DNA from 3 places in the Streptomyces sp. NPDC048521 genome. Region 3 is predicted to be linked to each of the others. Evidence: riboswitches for the same ligand, from Rfam matches in the RefSeq annotation. Region 3 holds a riboswitch; each other region holds the start of a gene.
What was found. Region 3 has a riboswitch for S-adenosylmethionine ahead of ACGFRF_RS35440 (amino acid ABC transporter permease). Riboswitches for the same ligand answer to the same signal wherever they lie in the genome.
Positions count from the first base shown of each region.

Region 1: linked by a shared signal. The riboswitch ahead of ACGFRF_RS40690 (aminotransferase class V-fold PLP-dependent enzyme) and the one ahead of ACGFRF_RS35440 (amino acid ABC transporter permease) in region 3 are both predicted to bind S-adenosylmethionine.
Region 2: linked by a shared signal. The riboswitch ahead of thrC (threonine synthase) and the one ahead of ACGFRF_RS35440 (amino acid ABC transporter permease) in region 3 are both predicted to bind S-adenosylmethionine.

Region 1 covers NZ_JBICWR010000035.1:34,425-40,159, reverse strand. The annotation lists gene ACGFRF_RS40700 (cytochrome bc complex cytochrome b subunit) at 1-286, shown strand, start outside; gene trpD (anthranilate phosphoribosyltransferase) at 408-1,472, shown strand; SAM riboswitch class IV at 1,558-1,674, shown strand; gene ACGFRF_RS40690 (aminotransferase class V-fold PLP-dependent enzyme) at 1,857-3,233, shown strand; gene ACGFRF_RS40685 (Lrp/AsnC family transcriptional regulator) at 3,323-3,604, opposite strand; gene ACGFRF_RS40680 (rhomboid family intramembrane serine protease) at 3,601-4,392, opposite strand; gene ACGFRF_RS40675 (hypothetical protein) at 4,545-4,784, shown strand; gene ACGFRF_RS40670 (NYN domain-containing protein) at 4,830-5,735, shown strand, end outside.
Region 2 covers NZ_JBICWR010000004.1:131,839-137,573, reverse strand. The annotation lists gene ACGFRF_RS11580 (MoaD/ThiS family protein) at 341-619, opposite strand; gene thrC (threonine synthase) at 616-1,899, opposite strand; SAM riboswitch class I at 1,917-2,082, opposite strand; gene ACGFRF_RS11570 (glucosyl-3-phosphoglycerate synthase) at 2,255-3,250, shown strand; gene ACGFRF_RS11565 (trehalose-6-phosphate synthase) at 3,343-4,770, shown strand; gene otsB (trehalose-phosphatase) at 4,758-5,627, opposite strand; gene ACGFRF_RS11555 (DUF3263 domain-containing protein) at 5,665-5,735, opposite strand, start outside.
Region 3 covers NZ_JBICWR010000022.1:40,535-46,269, reverse strand. The annotation lists gene ACGFRF_RS35455 (NAD(P)/FAD-dependent oxidoreductase) at 1-398, opposite strand, end outside; gene ACGFRF_RS35450 (putative leader peptide) at 573-695, shown strand; gene ACGFRF_RS35445 (glutathione S-transferase C-terminal domain-containing protein) at 772-1,659, shown strand; SAM riboswitch class IV at 1,737-1,847, shown strand; gene ACGFRF_RS35440 (amino acid ABC transporter permease) at 2,211-3,191, shown strand; gene ACGFRF_RS35435 (amino acid ABC transporter ATP-binding protein) at 3,188-4,006, shown strand; gene ACGFRF_RS35430 (ABC transporter substrate-binding protein) at 4,090-5,109, shown strand; gene ACGFRF_RS35425 (GNAT family N-acetyltransferase) at 5,128-5,735, shown strand, end outside.

The DNA.
Region 1 (5,735 bases), on a different contig from region 3:
GCACGGTCGCGAGACCGGCATCATCAAGCGGCTGCCGCACGGTGAGTTCATCGAGGTGCACGAGCCGCTCAGCCAGGAGCAGCTGCACACGCTCACCGCGCACGAGCAGTACCAGCCGGCCGAGATCGGCCCGGCGGTGGACGAGAACGGTGTCCAGCGCAAGGTGACGGGCTCGGAGAAGCTGCGTGCGAAGCTCTCCAACGCCTACTACGGCGAGGACAACCAGATCCCGAAGCCGACCGTCGAGGAGTACAAGGAGATCACGAGCGGCCACGGCCACCACTGATCCCCGCGTCGCCACGCCACGCTGAAGGGCCCCGTCCGGGTTGCGGACGGGGCCCTTCGCCGTGTCCCGGGCTGGATAGGGTGGTGTACGACCTTGCAGGACTGTGTACCAGGAGCGGCTGATGAGCGCTGTGACCCCCGCTGGAGGCGACACCGCGGCGGGCCGTTCCTGGCCCGCCCTGCTGAACGGCCTGCTGGAGGGCCGTGATCTGTCCGCCGACGAGACCGCGTGGGCGATGGACCTGATCATGCGCGGCGAGGCGACCGACGCCCAGATCGCCGGCTTCATGGTGGCGCTGCGGGCCAAGGGCGAGACGGTCGCGGAGATCTCCGGACTCGTCCGGACGATGTACGAGCACGCCAACGTGATCGAAGTGCCCGGCCCGGCGGTCGACATCGTCGGCACCGGCGGCGACGGCGCCAAGACGGTGAACATCTCCACGATGTCCTCGATCGTCGTCGCGGGCACCGGCGCGAAGGTCGTCAAGCACGGCAACCGCGCCGCGTCCTCCGCCTCCGGGTCCTCCGACGTCCTGGAGCAACTCGGGATCAACCTGAACCTGACCCCGAAGCGGGTCGCCGAGGTCGCCGAAGAGGCCGGCATCACCATCTGCTTCGCGGTGAGGTTCCACCCGTCCCTGCGCCATGTGGCCGCGGCGCGCGGCCAGTTGGGTATCCGCACGACCTTCAACGTGCTCGGTCCGCTGACCAACCCGGCCAAGGTGCGCGCCCAGGCGGTCGGGGTGGCCGACCCGCGCATGGCGCCGATCGTGGCCGGTGTCCTCGCCGAGCGCGGCAACTCCGCGCTGGTCTTCCGGGGCGACGACGGCCTGGACGAGCTGACCGTCACCGCCACCTCCCAGGTGTGGGTGGTCCGCGACGGCAAGGTCACGCAGGAGACCTTCGACCCGCGGGACGTGGGCATCGACCTCGTCCCCGTGGAGGCCCTGCGCGGCGCCGACGCGGCCTACAACGCGGAGGTCGCCCGCCGCCTGCTGGACGGCGAGCAGGGTCCGGTGCGGGACGCGGTACTGCTGAACTCGGCGGCCGCGCTGGCCGCCCTGCGGCCGACGGACGCCCCACTCGCCGACCAGCTGCGCGCCGGTATGGCCGAGGCGCGGGAGTCGATCGACTCGGGCGCGGCCAAGCGGGCGCTGGAGCGGTGGGTGGCGGCGAGCAACGCCTGACCCCGGTGCGGTGCGACGTACGGCGCAGTCCGGATGGTGGACTGCGCCTTGCGCGCCGAAGATCGTATGGCAGGATGTTGGACCAGGTCATGAGCGACAGTCATGAGGCCCCGGCCGACTGTCCGGCAACCCTCCGTCCGTGGCGGGGTGCCCCGGGTGAAGACCAGGTCGCAGACAGCAAGGTCTGCGGCAAGCGCGGACCCCTCGCGCGCTTCTGACCGAGCGCGGGACCAGGGGTCCTGGTCATCGAGGGAGCCTTCCGTGAGCAAGCGAATGCGATAGGGCCGCAGAGCCCCGCCTCCGCACACCCCTTTTCACCTCATCCGCGCTCGAGCCCTGTCCGCTCGTGCGGTGAGTTCCGCCTGCTCACACGGGAGTTCACCCATGTCCGTCTCCACCGCTGCCACCGACCAGACCGTTTGCGCCCCGCTGCCCGTTCTGGGACGGGATGTCACCGTCCCGCTCGTGACGGGCGGCGAAGTCACCTACGCGGCCCTCGACTACGCGGCCAGCGCCCCCGCCCTCCAGCGAGTCTGGGACGACGTCGCCGCCTACGCCCCGTACTACGGCAGTGTCCATCGCGGCGCCGGCTACCTCTCCCAGCTCTCCACGGACCTGTTCGAGAACGCCCGCAAGGCCGTCGCCGAGTTCCTCGGCTGCCGGGAGAGCGACCAGGTGATCTTCACCCGGTCGACCACCGACTCCCTCAACCTCCTCGCCCGCACGCTCCCGGCCGACTGCCAGGTCTTCGTCTTCGAGACCGAGCACCACGCCTCCCTGCTGCCCTGGCAGGACGCGCAGGTCACCTACCTCGACGCCCCGCGCACCCCGCGGCAGGCCGTCGAGACCCTGGAGCGGGCCCTCGCCGACCGCACTGTCTCCATCGAAGGGGGCCACCGCCCGGCCCTGGTCTGCGTCACCGGAGCCTCCAATGTCACCGGCGAGCTGTGGCCGGTGCGCGAGCTGGCCGCCGCGGCCCACGCGCACGGCGCCCGGATCGTCCTGGACGCCGCCCAGCTCGCCCCGCACCACCCGGTGGACATCCGTGAGCTGGGCGTCGACTGGGTCGCCTTCTCCGGGCACAAGCTGTACGCCCCGTTCGGCTCCGGTGTCCTGGCCGGCCGCGCCGACTGGCTGCGGGCGGCCGAGCCGTACCTGGCGGGCGGCGGCGCCAGCCGCAAGGTCACCCGGCGCACCGACGGGGGAGTGGACGTGGAGTGGCACGAGAGTGCCGCCCGCCACGAGGCCGGCTCTCCGAACGTCATCGGCGCCTACTCCATCGCCTCCGCCTGCAAGGCGCTCACCGAGGCCGGCTGGGACAGCCTCGTCGCCCGTGAGCAGCACCTCGTCCGCACTGTCCGCGAAGGCCTGGCCGAGGTCCCGGAGGTCCGGATCCTCTCCCTCTTCGGCGACGAGGCCCCGCGCGTCGGTGTGATCTCCTTCGTCGTCGAGGGCTGGAACAGCTCCCACTTCGCCGCCGCCCTCTCCGCCGAGTACGGCATCGGCGTCCGCGACGGCCTCTTCTGCGCCCACCCGCTGGTCCGCACCCTGCTGGGCAGCGACCCGCAGAGCCAGGGCGAGTGCGGGGCACCGGAGGCGGCCCCGGGCGAGAAGTCCCTCAACGCCGTCCGGGTGAGCTTCGGCGCGGGCACGCCGGACGAGCACGTGGAGCGGTTCGTCACGGCGGTCAAGGAGCTGGTGGCCGAGGGCGCGAAGTGGACCTACCGCACCGAGGACGGCCGCTGCGTCCCGGCCGTGTGAGGCCGGCCGACCTGGGCCCTGTCGTCGAACTCCCGCCTGCCGCGTGACGCCGTGCGCGCACGCTCGTTCACGGCGGGAGCGCGCACCTGCTAGTTGTCGAGGCCGATCGCGAACGCGGCCTCCAGGTCGTGCTGGGAGTAGGTGCGGAACGCGACGTGCGTGTCGGTGCCCTCCACACCCGGGATCTTGCTGATCCGGCCGGGGATGACCTCGGCCAGGTCCTCGTGCTGCCGTACCCGGACCATGGCGATCAGGTCGTAGGTGCCGGTGACCGAGAAGACCTCGCTGACGCTCTCCAGCGAGGCGATCTGCTCCGCGATCTCGGGGATCCGGTCCACGCTGGTCTTGATGAGGACGATCGCGGTGATCACGGCTGGTTCTCTCCCTCGGACGCCGGGGCCGGTGCGGACTTCACTCTAGCCCGCCCGTCTCCCGCCACCGCCCTGTCCAGGCCGCCCTTCGGGCCCCTCCTGCTGCCGTAGCGCACCCATGCGTAGCCGAAGCCGAGCCCGAAGCCGACCAGGTGCGCGAGGTAGGCGACGCCCGGGCCGTCGGAGGCGCGGCCCGCCGCGAGCCACTGCAGGGCCGCCCAGAAGGGCAGCACCACCCAGGCCGGGAAGCGCATCGGCAGGAAGAACAGGAACGGCAGAAGACTGGTGACGCGGGCGCGGGGGAAAAGGTAGAGGAACGCTCCGAGGACCGCCGAGATCGCCCCGGAGGCGCCCACCAGCGACTGCTCGGAGGCGGCGTTGGCGGCCGCGTAGCCGAGCAGGGCCAGGTATCCGCAGCCGGCGTAGAAGAGGGTGAAGTGCACCCGGCCCATCCGCTCCTCTGTCATCGCTCCGAAGACGAAGAGGAAGAGCATGTTGCCGAGCAGATGCACCCAGCTGCCGTGCACGAACAGAGCGGTGGCCGGGGTGAGCGCCTCGCGGACGGCTCCGTCGAACAGCTCGGCCGGGACCACGCCCCAGTGGCGGAAGTACGCCCGCTGCGCGGCGAGCAGCGTGTCCCCGGCGCCGTACGCCGGAGTGAGCCCGGAGGCGGGACCCAGGACGAAGATCAGGCAGCACAGGGCGATCAGGCCGTGTGTCACCGGCGCCGAGGTCCCCCGGACCGCTCTGAATGTCCTGCCGACCGCCGTGCTCCAGGTGCTGATCATGACTACAGAGCATGACGTAACCGGACGCAAGCTGACAGACCGCCTCGCCGCCGTGAACGGACGGGCGGCGAGCACCCGCCAGGCCGTAGGGTTACGAGCCACACGCGTCGGCCGGCGGCGCGGCCCGAGACGAGAAGGAAGCGGACCACACGATGACGGTTCCCCTGCCGACCGCCACGACGCGATGGCGCTGCGCCCTGTGCGGCAATCTCACCCGGTTCGACGTGACCCGCTCGTCGAAGGTCGTCGAGTACGTTCACCTCGATCTGGCGGGCGAGCCGACGGTGGAGGAGCGCGAGGTGGTCAGTGAGACGATCGAATCGGTGCGCTGCCGCTGGTGCAACGCGGTGGACCAGGTGGAACTCGTGGACAGGCCGGGAGCCGGCTCCTGAGCGGAGCGGCCCCGAAGAGGCGGAAGAAGTAGTGGGGTGTGACGGATGGTGGAGACCGCAGGCGGGGGGCCGGGCGACGGCACCGCTGAGGTGCTTGACCGTCCGCTGCCCGACGGCGTGCGCCGGCGGGTCGTACAGATCGTCTCGGACGGCTTCGGCGGCCTGACCATGGCGGAACTGCCGGGGCAGCTGAGGCAGTATGCCCGGTTCACCCCTAATCGCCGGGCGAAGTTCGCCGGGAACGCGATGGCGGCGGCCCTGGAGACCGATCCACTGTTCCGGCAGCGGATCGGGGAGAAGTTCAGAGAGGCGCAGCCGGAACTCGCCGGCGCCCTCGACTCCGGCTCCCCGCCCCCGGCCGCGGACCCGCTCGACGTGGCGGCCGCGGCATACGTACTGCGCCCGGCGGGCTGGGTGAAGCTGGTCACCGCGGCCGGCGAGGAGGCGCAGCGCGCGGACGCCGAGCGGGCGGACGAGGAGAACCGGGCCGAACTGGAGCGGCTGCGCGCCGAACTGGCCCAGGCCCGCGACCACACCCGGGCCGAGACCGAGCGGCTGCGCACGGAACTGGAGTCGGCGAAGAGGGAAGCGGAAGCGCTTCACCGTAAGCTGCGTGCCGCGCTCAGCGACGTCAAGCGGGGCGAGGCCGCCATCCGCAAGGCGCAGGGCGAGATGGACGCCGTGCGCGCCGAGGCGCAGGCGCAGGTGTCGGCCGCGGAGAGTGAGTCCCGGCGGCTCAAGGCCCGCCTGGGTGAGGCCGAGGCCGCGCTGGAGGCCACCCGGCGGGCCGCCCGCGAGGGCCGCAGCGTGGAGGACATGCGGGTGCGGCTGCTGCTCGACACCCTGCTGGACGCGACCCAGGGGCTGCGGCGCGAACTGGCCCTGCCCCCGGTGTCCGTGCGCCCGGCCGAGACCGTGGACGCGGTCGAACCGGGACGGATGACGCCGAAG
Region 2 (5,735 bases), on a different contig from region 3:
CGCGGCTGAATGTATCTGTCCAACTGCCGTCTGCAACAGGTCAATCGGACGAGAATTCCGGAAGGGCACGGCCCGGAATGTGCCGAGAATTCGCCCGAATTCAGGGCAAGTCGGGCTCCACAAAAAGAACAAAAGCCGCATAAAACCCGCATACTTTGGCTACTTCTTGTCGGGCTGTGCGGCGTGAATCCAGGGCCCGCAACCCGAAGGCCGCGACCGTGTTCCCCAACTCTACCGCGCTCAATCACACAGAATTGCCCCCTCCGCTTCTCTCACGGAAGGGGCAATCCGATGAACAATACGTAACCACTGTTACCGAAGGTAATGATCGGTCATTCGGTCAGCACCCGCCGGCGACGGCCGGAATGATCGAGACGCCGGCGCCGTCGGGGGTCGCCGTCTCGAGGCCCTGCTCGAAGCGGACGTCGTCGTCGTTGACGTAGACGTTGACGAACCGGCGCAGCTTGCCCTGGTCGTCCAGCACCCGGGCGGCGATCCCCGTGTGGTTCTTCTCCAGGTTCTCGATGACCTCGGCGAGGGTCCCGCCCTCGGCCGTGACCTCGGCCTGGCCGCCGGTGTAGGTGCGCAGGATGGTCGGGATGCGAACGGTCACGCTCATGCGAGGCCAGCCTCTCGGAAGGAGTCCAGGGTCGGGCGGATGGTGGCGGTGAGGCCGGTGCCGGCCACCGCGTCGAGGGTCTTCAGGCCGTCGCCGGTGTTGAGGACGACCGTGGTCTTCGCCGGGTCCAGCACGCCGTCCTTGAGCAGCTTGCGAGTGACGCCGACGGTCACACCGCCCGCCGTCTCCGCGAAGATGCCCTCCGTGCGGGCCAGCAGCTTGATGGCGTCGACGACCTCCGCGTCCGTCACGTCCTCCACGGCACCGCCGGTGCGGCGCGCGATGTCGAGGACGTACGGGCCGTCGGCCGGGTTGCCGATGGCGAGGGACTTGGCGATGGTGTTCGGCTTCTGCGGGCGGACCACGTCGTGGCCGGCCTTGAAGGCGGTGGACACCGGCGAGCAGCCCTCGGCCTGCGCACCGAAGATCTTGTACGGCCTGTCCTCGACCAGCCCGAGCTTGATCAGCTCCTGCAGGCCCTTGTCGATCTTCGTGAGCTGGGAGCCGGAGGCGATCGGGACCACGATCTGGTCGGGCAGCTGCCAGCCGAGCTGCTCGCAGATCTCGTACGCCAGGGTCTTGGAGCCCTCCGCGTAGTAGGGCCGCAGGTTGACGTTGACGAAGCCCCAGCCCTCGCCGGCCGGGTCGCCGATCAGCTCGGAGCAGAAGCGGTTCACGTCGTCGTAGTTGCCCTCGATGCCGACGAGTTCGCCGCCGTAGACCGCGGCCATGACGACCTTGCCCTGCTCCAGGTCGTGCGGGATGAACACGCAGGAACGGAAGCCGGCCCGGGCGGCCGCGGCGCCGACCGCACCGGCGAGGTTGCCGGTGGAGGAGCAGGAGAGGGTGGTGAAGCCGAAGGCGCGGGCGGCCTCCAGGGCCTGGGCGACGACGCGGTCCTTGAAGGAGTGCGTCGGGTTGCCGGAGTCGTCCTTCACGTACAGGCCGCCGGTGACGCCCAGCTCGCGGGCCAGGTTGTCGGCCTTGACGAGCTTGGTCCAGCCCGGGTTGAGGTTGGGCTTGCCGGCCACGTCGGCGGGGACGGGCAGCAGGGGCGCGTAACGCCAGATGTTCGCGGGGCCCGCCTCGATGCGCGCACGCAGCTCTTCGGTGTCGTAGGCGGAGAAGTCGTAGGCGATCTCCAGCGGGCCGAAACACTCCTCGCACGCGAAGACCGGGCCGAGGGGCACGCGGTGACCGCACTCGCGACAGCTCAGTGCCGCGGCGGGACCGAGGTCGACGGTGGGATTGCCGGTGCTTGCAACTGTCTGCACAGCCATGGAGGCGAGGCCCTTTCTCCTCATCTTCCTCACGACGCATCTCGCCGTGAGACGGATTTGGCACCTTCCCTAGCCGGGAGCCTCGCGGAGACGATCAGAACCGATCAGTCTGATCTACGAGAACCGGCTGGAGGGTTGCCGGGGCTTCACCGGGCCGTGTCCCTCTGCCCCTCTGGATGAGCTGTATGCGGTTGTGGACGCCCGTGACCCCCGACATGCGATGGTCATCGGCGTTGTTCAAGACTGTAACCGACGGCCAGGACAGTTGAGATAGTCGTCCGAACCGCGAGATGGATCACAGGGACGCCGCACGGCGTCACCGTGTGTGATCACGAACAGTGAGGAGCCGCAGACCGTGCTGGAAGAAGTCGAGCGCTGGCTGGCCACCCGCTCCTGGTCCGTGACCGATCGCCCTCTCCACCGGATACTGGCCGCCAAGCAGCGCACGGGGCAGACGATCAGTGTCGTGCTGCCCGCGCTCAACGAGGAGGAGACGGTCGGCGACATCGTCGCGGTCATCCGTCACGACCTCGTGGAGCAGGTCCCGCTCGTCGACGAGGTCGTCGTCGTCGACTCGGGCTCCACCGACCGCACCTCCGCGGTCGCCGCCGCCGCGGGCGCCCGGGTCGTCCACCGCGACGACATCCTGCCCCGCATACCCGCCGTCCCCGGCAAGGGCGAGGTGCTCTGGCGCTCGCTGCTCGTCACCAGCGGGGACATTCTCTGCTTCATCGACGCGGACCTGAAGGAGTTCTCCTCCGACTTCGTCTCCGGAATCGTCGGCCCGCTGCTCACCGACCCCGAGGTGGACCTGGTCAAGGGCATGTACGACCGCCCGCTCGGCGGCGACGAGGAGGTGGGCGCCGAAGGCGCTGCGCACAAGGGCGGTGGCGGGCGGCGGGCGGGCCAGGGCGGCCGGGTCACCGAGCTGATGGCCCGCCCCCTGCTGAACATGCACTGGCCCCAGCTGGCCGGCTTCGTGCAGCCGCTGGGCGGCGAGTACGCGGCCCGCCGCTCCCTGCTGGAACAACTGCCGTTCCCCGTCGGCTACGGCGTCGAACTGGGCATGCTGGTGGACGCCCTGCACCTGGTCGGACTCGACGCGCTGGCCCAGGTGGACGTGGGGGTGCGCAAGCACCGGCACCAGGACGGGCAGGCGCTCGGCCGGATGGCGGCGGCGATCTACCGCACCGCCCAGCTGCGGCTGGCCCGCGGACACCTGGTCCGGCCCGCCCTGACCCAGTTCGAGCGGGGCGAGGACGGGTTCGAGCCGCGCACCTACTCGGTGGACACCGAGGAACGGCCGCCGATGGCGGAGATCGCGGAGTACGCGGCGCGCCGGGTGGCGTGAGTCGCGTGAACGCGGAAGAACGGCTGTATACGGCCCCCTTCCGGGGTGGACCGTACGTTTGAGCGTTTCCGGGCCGGGCTAGGTTGAGGCGTATGGCTTCCACGGACGGTGCTGAGGTGCTGGTCGCGTCCAATCGCGGCCCGGTTTCGTATCAGGTCCGCGAGGACGGCTCGCTGCAGGCCCGACGGGGCGGCGGCGGGCTGGTCTCGGGGCTGTCGGCCATCGGGCCGGACGCCAACGCGGTGTGGGTGTGCGCCGCGCTCGGCGACGGCGACCGGGAGGCCGTACGGCGCGCGGACGGCGGACTGCTGCCGGTCGAGGAGACCGGCGGGCAGCGGGTGCGGATGCTCGACATCGACGCGACCGTGTACGCCGACGCGTACAACGGCATCGCCAACTCGGTGCTCTGGTTCGTCCACCACCTGCTGTACCAGACCCCGCTGGAGCCGGTCTTCGACGCCGAGTTCCGGCGGCAGTGGGCGTCGTACGAGGCCTACAACCGGGCGTTCGCCGAGGCGCTGGCCGAGGAGGCCGCCCAGGGCGCGGCGGTGCTGATCCAGGACTACCACCTGGCCCTCGCGCCCCGGATGCTGCGCCGGCTCCGCCCTGACCTGCGCATCGGCCACTTCTCGCACACCCCGTGGGCGCCGCCGGACTACTTCCGCCTGCTGCCCGACGACATCGCCGCCGAACTGCTCACCGGCATCCTGGGCGCGGACCGGGCGGCGTTCCTCACGCACCGGTGGGCGAACGCGTTCAAGGACTGCTGTCACGCGGTGCTGGGGCCCGCGATCCCCTCGGGCACGCGGATCGGCGTGCACGGGCTCGGCGCGGACGCCGACTTCCTGCGCAAGCGGGCCCACGAACCGGACGTGGACGAGCGGATGGCGACGCTGCGGGAGGAGATCGGCGAGGGACGCAAGGCGATCGTCCGCGTCGACCGCACGGAACTGTCGAAGAACATCGTGCGCGGACTGCTGGCGTACCGGCAGCTGCTGGAGGACCGCCCCGAGTGGCGCGAGCGGGTCGTCCACGTGGCGTTCGCGTACCCGTCCCGGCAGGATCTCGCCGTGTACCGGGAGTACACGGCCGAGGTGCAGCGGGTGGCGGAGGAGATCAACGCACGGTACGGGACGGCCGACTGGACTCCGGTGGTGCTGCATGTGAAGGACGACTTCGCTCGCTCGCTGGCCGCGTACCGGCTCGCCGACGTGGCGCTGGTCAACCCCATCCGGGACGGCATGAACCTGGTCGCCAAGGAGATCCCGGTCGTCTCGGACGAGGGCTGCGCGCTGGTGCTGTCACGGGAGGCGGGGGCGTACGAGGAACTGGGCGGGGACGCGATCGTGGTGAACCCGTACGACATCGCGGGCACGGCGAACGCCTTGCACGAGGCACTGACCCTGCCGGTTGAGGAGCGGGCGGAACGGTCGGAGAGGCTGGCCGCCGCGGCGACGGCGCTGCCGCCCGCTCGGTGGTTCCTGGACCAGTTGCACGCCCTGGACGATCAGTCCAGCTGAGCCGCCAGCCGCCGCAGCAGGTCCACGACCCCCGCCGGGCCGTCCACCACCAGGTCGGCCCGTTCGGCCAGTTCGGTGACCTCCGTGCTGCCGCTGCACACCAGGAGGCCGGGGACGCCGTCGGAGCGGAGTTTGTCCACCGCGGCGAAGGCGGGGAGGTCGCCCAGGTCGTCGCCGGCGTAGAGGACCGACTCGGCGCCGACCGTGCGGACGTACTCGCCGAGCGCGACGCCCTTGTCCATGCCGGGCGGGCGCAGTTCCAGCACCATCCGGCCGGGCTCGACGATCAGGCCGTGGCGGGTGGCGAGGTCGGTGAGGGGCTCCCGCAGGGCCTCGAACGCGGCCTGGGGGTCCTCGGCGCGGCGGGTGTGGACCGCGACCGCCCGGCCCTTCTCCTCGATCCACGTGCCCTGCCAGGCGCCGACGCGGTCCAGCAGGCCCGGCAGCTCGGCGCGGACCGCCGCCACGCCGGGGTGGGGGGCGGGGGCGGTGACCGTGCCGGTGGCCGCGTCCCACCGTTCGGCGCCGTAGTGGCCGAGGACGGTGAGGTGCTCCAGGCCGGGCACGCCGGCGAAGCCGCCGTACCGGACCGCGACACCGGCGGGCCGGCCGGTGATCACGGCGACGGAGGTCACCTTGGGGGCGAGCGCGGCGAGCGCGGGCACGGCCTCGGGGTGGGCGCGGGCCTGCTCGGGGTCGGCGACGATCGGGGCCAGCGTGCCGTCGAAGTCCAGGCCGATCAGCGCGGTGCGCGGCCGCGCGAGCAGGGCGGCGAGCCCGTCCCGGCCGGCCTGGGTGGCTGGGGTCGGCAGCGGGTTTGCCGGGTTGGTCGGGGAGTCCGTCGTATGGGTGCCCATACACGCGACACTATCCGCGGAAGGCCGTGTCCACTCCTCAGCGCTCGCTGCGGCGGGCCTCCCGCACCCGGCGCAGACGGTTCACCGTCACCGGGTCGTGGGCCAGCG
Region 3 (5,735 bases):
ACATGCGGTTCCAGGCCGTGGAGTTCGTGACCGTCGATCGGATCAGCCGTGACTCCGGCGGCCCGCTGCCCCGCGGCGAAGTCCGCCAGCGCGGCCAGGGCGGCGGGCGTCGAGGCGACCACGAGGCCGCCCTTGGGCTCGTACTCGATCGCCCTGCCCAGTTCCCCCGCCAGGTCCGCCCACAACCGAGCCGACAGCAGGGCCAGGTCCAGTTCGGGACCCGGTTCCTTGTCGGAGACGAGCAGGTTGCCCTCGCCCGCGCCGGTGGTGCCGCCGGCCACCGGGCCCCGGTCCACCACCCTCACGTCGAGGCCGGCCCGCGCGGCGTACCACGCGCACGCCGCGCCCACCGTCCCGGCTCCGACGACCACGACATCGCAGGTCAGTCGCTTCACCACGCCAGTACTATGTCACATGTCGCAGTCCCTGAGGAGACCCCGTGCGCCCGGCGCCGCTCGCCCGGCCGGCCCCTGGTCGTCCGCGCGGAGTCCCAGGTGTGGACGCCCCCTTGACGTCGTACGGAGCCGGATCGACACTCCAGGTAGGGAATCCTAGTGAACAGGTAGGGAATCATGGCGCGCCTCGATACGGTCACCGGCCGAGCGGGCCGGTCGCCGCTGCGCACACCCCTGCTCACCTCCCGGCTCCACATCGACCTGCTGCGCGTCTGCAGCGCCATCAGCGGCCGGCGCTGAGCCCGGCCCCTCGCCCTCATCGAAGGACGGCGCCTGTCGGCGCGCCCGTCCGCACACCCATGACCCGGGGAGACGCATGTCCGTCAGTCCGCTCACCGCCGCTGCCCACGTCCGCCGATCCACCCCCGGCTTCCGGGGCCGGATCGGCCGGGACGCGCGCAGCGGCCACTACGCCGTGCCCCACCGCTACCGGCTCCATCTCTCGACCGCCTGTCCCGACGGACTCCGCCTCGCCGTCGGACACAGCCTCCTCGGCCTGGACGGCAGTTGTCCGGTCACCGTTCTGCCCGCCGTCCCGGACTGTCCCGGCGGCGGCCACACGGCACTGCGCCCGCTGTACGAGGCGAGCGCCCACCACTACACCGGCCCGGCCCTCGCGCCCGTCCTCAGCGACGACTGGTCCGGACGCATCGTGAGCACCCACGCCCCCGACATCCTGCGCGACCTGGACCGCTTCCCGGGCGACGACCAGGCCTCCCTGTACCCCTGCGGCACGGAGTCGGTGATCGAGGCGGTCGAGCGGATGTGCGCCGAGGGCATCGAGGAGGCCGCCCAGCGCGCCGGACGCGCCGGTGCCGACCCCGCCGAGCAGGCCGCCGCCCTCGACGTGCTGCTCGACACCCTGGGCCGGCTGGAGCGACGGCTGACCGGTGAGGAGTACCTGGTCGGCGACCTGCTCACCGCCGCCGACATCGAGCTGTGGGTGACCCTCGTGCAGCTCGACACCGTCCACCGCTGCCACCTCGACGCCTCCGCCGTGCACCGGATCGCCGACCACCGCGCCCTGTGGGCCTACGCCCGCCGCCTGGCCGCCCACCCCGCCTTCGGCCGCCACCTCGACCTGGACGGCATCTCCCGCCGCCACCACGGCCGTTGCCAGGGCCTGGAGGCCGCCGGAGCGGCTGTCCAGATCCTGGACTGGGTCGGCCACGCGGGCGATGCTCCGGGCGCTTGCCGCAGGTGAGAGCGAATGTCGTAAGTCCACTACGCGGACGGCCGTTGACATTCGAACGGACAACTGCCTTACTTACGGCTCAGAACGGTCATGAGCGTCAGCGCCAAGCCCTGGCTCGCTGACCGGCAACCCTCGCATCGCGGTGGGGTGCCCCAGGTGACGACCGGACCGGATGACGTTTTCGGTAAGCGCGAGGCCCCACGGGGCCGGAACAGTGACAGGTGACGCCATGTACGCAGCTCCCAGGACGGCCGCGAGCCGCCCCCAGGGCTGCGTACCGCCGTACGCCCAGCTCCTCGTCGCGAACCGCGCCGTCGATCTGCTCCGCGTCAACAGCGCACTGTGTACCGCACCGGGCTCTGCCCGCTGTCGGGGCTGACACCCGCTTCCCAGCCCCCGCGTTCGTCACGCACACCCTCCGTGTGGTGTGCCGTTGCCCGCCCAGCTCCCGGTTCCGCGCGTTCCCGTGTGCCACCTCGTGCCGTAGTGCCGTCATGCGCCGTCGTGACCCACGCTCGCTCGCCGCCGTCCCGGGGTGTCCGATTCCGCCGGAGCCCGCCATGAGTGAACCCCCAGGCGCCGCCCTCTCCCTCGCCGAGGCGCCACCCACCGACACACCGTCAAGAAACTTGTCGGCACAGCGTGTTCAGCCACTGCGTCGGCCAGGACGGTGGATCGTCACCGCCGTCGTCCTCGTGCTCGTCGCGCAGATCCTGCACGGACTGGTCACGAACCCCTTCTACCAGTGGGACCGCTTCCGCTACTGGTTCCTGCGCCCGACCGTTCTCGACGGCCTCCTCGTCACCCTCGAAGTCGCCGCCCTGAGCGCCGTGCTGGGTCTGGCCGGCGGGATCGTGCTGGCGCTCGGCCGGCTCTCCGGAAGCCCGGTGCTGCGCGCGGTCAGCTGGACCTACACCTGGCTGTTCCGTTCCGTACCGCTGATCGTGGTGCTGATCTTCCTCTACAACTTCAGCGCCCTGTACAAGACGTTGAGCCTGGGTGTGCCGTTCGGCCCGGCCTTCGTCAGCTTCGACGAGTCGAAGCTGGCCACCGACATGGCGATCGCCGTCGTCGGCCTCAGCCTCAATGAGGCGGCGTACGCGGCCGAGGTGGTCCGCGGCGGTCTCCTCTCCGTCGACCAGGGACAGCACGAGGCGGCGTCCGCGCTCGGCCTGCCCAACGGCTACCAGTTCCGCAGGATCGTCTTCCCGCAGGCCCTCAGGTCCATCACCCCGAACTACGTCAACCAGCTGATCGGCCTCATCAAGAGCACGTCCCTGGTGTTCTACGTCTCCCTGCTCGACCTGTTCGGCTCGGTGCAGGCGATGGGCAACACCTACCCCGGTGACATCGTGCCGCTGCTGCTGGTCGCCACCGTCTGGTACCTGATCCTGACCAGCGCCGTCTCCGTCGTCCAGTTCTACGTCGAGCGGTACTACGCCCGGGGCGCCACGCGCACCCTGCCGCCGACACCACTGCAGAAAGCCCGGGCCGGCCTGGCCGACCTGCGGGCCCGGCTGCGCAGGGAGGCCGCCGTATGACCAGCGCCCACATCCTCGAGAAGGCCGCTCCCGCCGCGATCGAGGTGCACAACGTGCACAAGTGGTACGGCGCCCACCGCGTCCTCGACGGCATCGACCTGACCATCCGCCCCGGCGAGGTCACCGTGATCCTCGGGCCGTCCGGCTCAGGCAAGTCGACCCTGCTCCGGGTCGTCAACCACCTGGAGAAGCCCGAGATCGGCCACGTCAGCGTGGGCGGCGAACTGATCGGCGTGAAGCGGCACGGAGCGGGGGTCCCCACGGGCGCGGGCCCAGGGAGGCTCAAGGAACTCAGCGAGCGCGCCATCCTGGCCCAGCGCAGCCGGATCGGCTTCGTCTTCCAGAACTTCAACCTCTTCCCGCACCTGACCGTCCTCGACAACGTCGCCGCCGCGCCCGCCGCCACCGGCAGGCTGACCAAGCCGGCGGCCCAGGAACTGGCCCGCGAACTGCTCGAACGCGTGGGCCTGGGCGGCAAGGCAGGCGCCTACCCCCGGCAGTTGTCCGGTGGGCAGCAGCAGCGCGTCGCCATCGCCCGCGCCCTCGCCCTGCGTCCCGGGGTCATCCTCTTCGACGAGCCGACCTCCGCGCTCGACCCCGAACTCGTCGGCGAGGTGCTGGCCGTCATCAAGGACCTCGCGACCAGCGGCACCACCCTCGTCATCGTCACCCACGAGATCGGTTTCGCCCGCGAGGTCGCCGACCGGGTCGTCTTCATCGACGGCGGCCGGATCGTCGAACAGGGCCCGCCCGGTCAGGTGCTGGACAAGCCCCGGCACGAACGGACCCGGGACTTCCTCGCCAAGGTGCTCTGACCCCCTCCCCGGCGACGCCCCCACGACCTCCCCCACCACATCACCGCCACCACCCTCATCAGCGAGACAAGGACAGCCGAGCCATGCCTACCCACATCACCCGACGCAGCCTGATACGCGGCATCACCGCGGCGACCGCCGTCGCCACCCTCGCCACCGGGCTCGCCGCCTGCGGGGGCGACAGCGAGGCCGCCGCCAGGACCGACGCCGCCGGTACGGTCACCGTGGGACAGCTGTCCAACGGGGCCGCCAAGGAGACCGAGCTGAAGGTCTCCGAGGTGAAGTCCATCAGCGCCGAACTGCCCGCATCCGTCCGCAAGAGCGGCAAGCTCGTCATCGGCATCGGAGCCCTGCCCGCGGGATCCGCGCCGCTGAACTACGTGGGCAGCGACCAGAAGACCCTGACCGGCTCCGAGCCCGACTTCGGCCGCCTGGTGGCCGCCGTCCTCGGCCTCGAGCCCGAGATCAAGAACTTCACCTGGGAGAACCTCTTCGTCGGCATCGACAGCGGCAAGGTCGACGTGGCCTTCTCCAACGTCACCGACACCGAGGAGCGCAAGAAGAAGTACGAGTTCGCCTCCTACCGGCAGGACAACCTCGCCTTCGAGGTACTGAAGAAGAACCCCTGGAACTTCGACGGCGACTACGAGAACCTCGCCGGCAAGACGGTCTCCGTGGGCTCCGGCACCAACCAGGAGAAGATCCTCCTGGAGTGGAAGGCCAAGCTGGCCAAGGAGGGCAAGAAGCTCACCGTCAAGTACTTCCCGGACCAGAACTCCATCAACCTGGCGCTCAGCAGCGGCAAGATCGACGCCTTCCTCGGACCCAACCCCAGTGTCGCCTACCGCGCCCGGCAGACCGCGAACACGCCCAACCCGACCCGCAACGCGGGCACCTTCTCCGGCGCCGGCGAGACGCTCCAGGGTCTGATCGCCGCCACCGCCAAGAAGGACAGCGGACTGGCCAAGCCGCTCGCGGACGCCATCAACCATCTGATCAAGAACGGGCAGTACGCCAAGTGGCTGGCCGCCTACAACCTCTCCAACGAGGCCGTGGCCAAGTCCGAGGTCAACCCGCCCGGACTGCCGCTGGACAACTCCTGACGGGCCGCCACAGCCGATATGCGACGTGAGCCAAGCAGGGACTCCGCCTCCGTGGCCCGCCCCACCGGCGTCCGCGCAGGCGGAGCCCCCCAGGCCCTGCCCCGAGCCACCCTCCTCGACAACGCCGTCTGGGCCGCCCTCGACGGCCCGCACGCCCACCTCGCCGAACGGGTCGGCCGCGCCGCCCGCTACCGGCCCGAGACCTACGCTTTCGCCGCCCTCGCCGACCCGTCGGACCCGGCCGCCTGGGCCGACCTGCACACGCTCGTCGGTCCCGGAAACACCGTTCGGATCAAGCCCGTCGAGCGGGTCCCCGACGGATGGCAGGTCGTCGGCGGCGGGGAGGGCGTCCAGCTCGTCGGCACCGCGCTGCGGGCCGAGCCCGCCCCGGAGGCGGTACGGCTGGGGCCCGCCGACGTCCCCGAGATCCTCGACCTGGTCGCCCGGACCCGCCCCGGCCCGTTCCTGAGGCGGACCGTCGAGATGGGCACCTATCTCGGCATCCGGCACGAGGGCCGGCTGATCGCGCTCGCCGGGGAGCGGCTGCGGCTGCCCGGCTGGACGGAGATCAGCGCCGTCTGCACCGACCCCGAGCACCGCGGCCGAGGGCTGGCCACGCGGTTGGT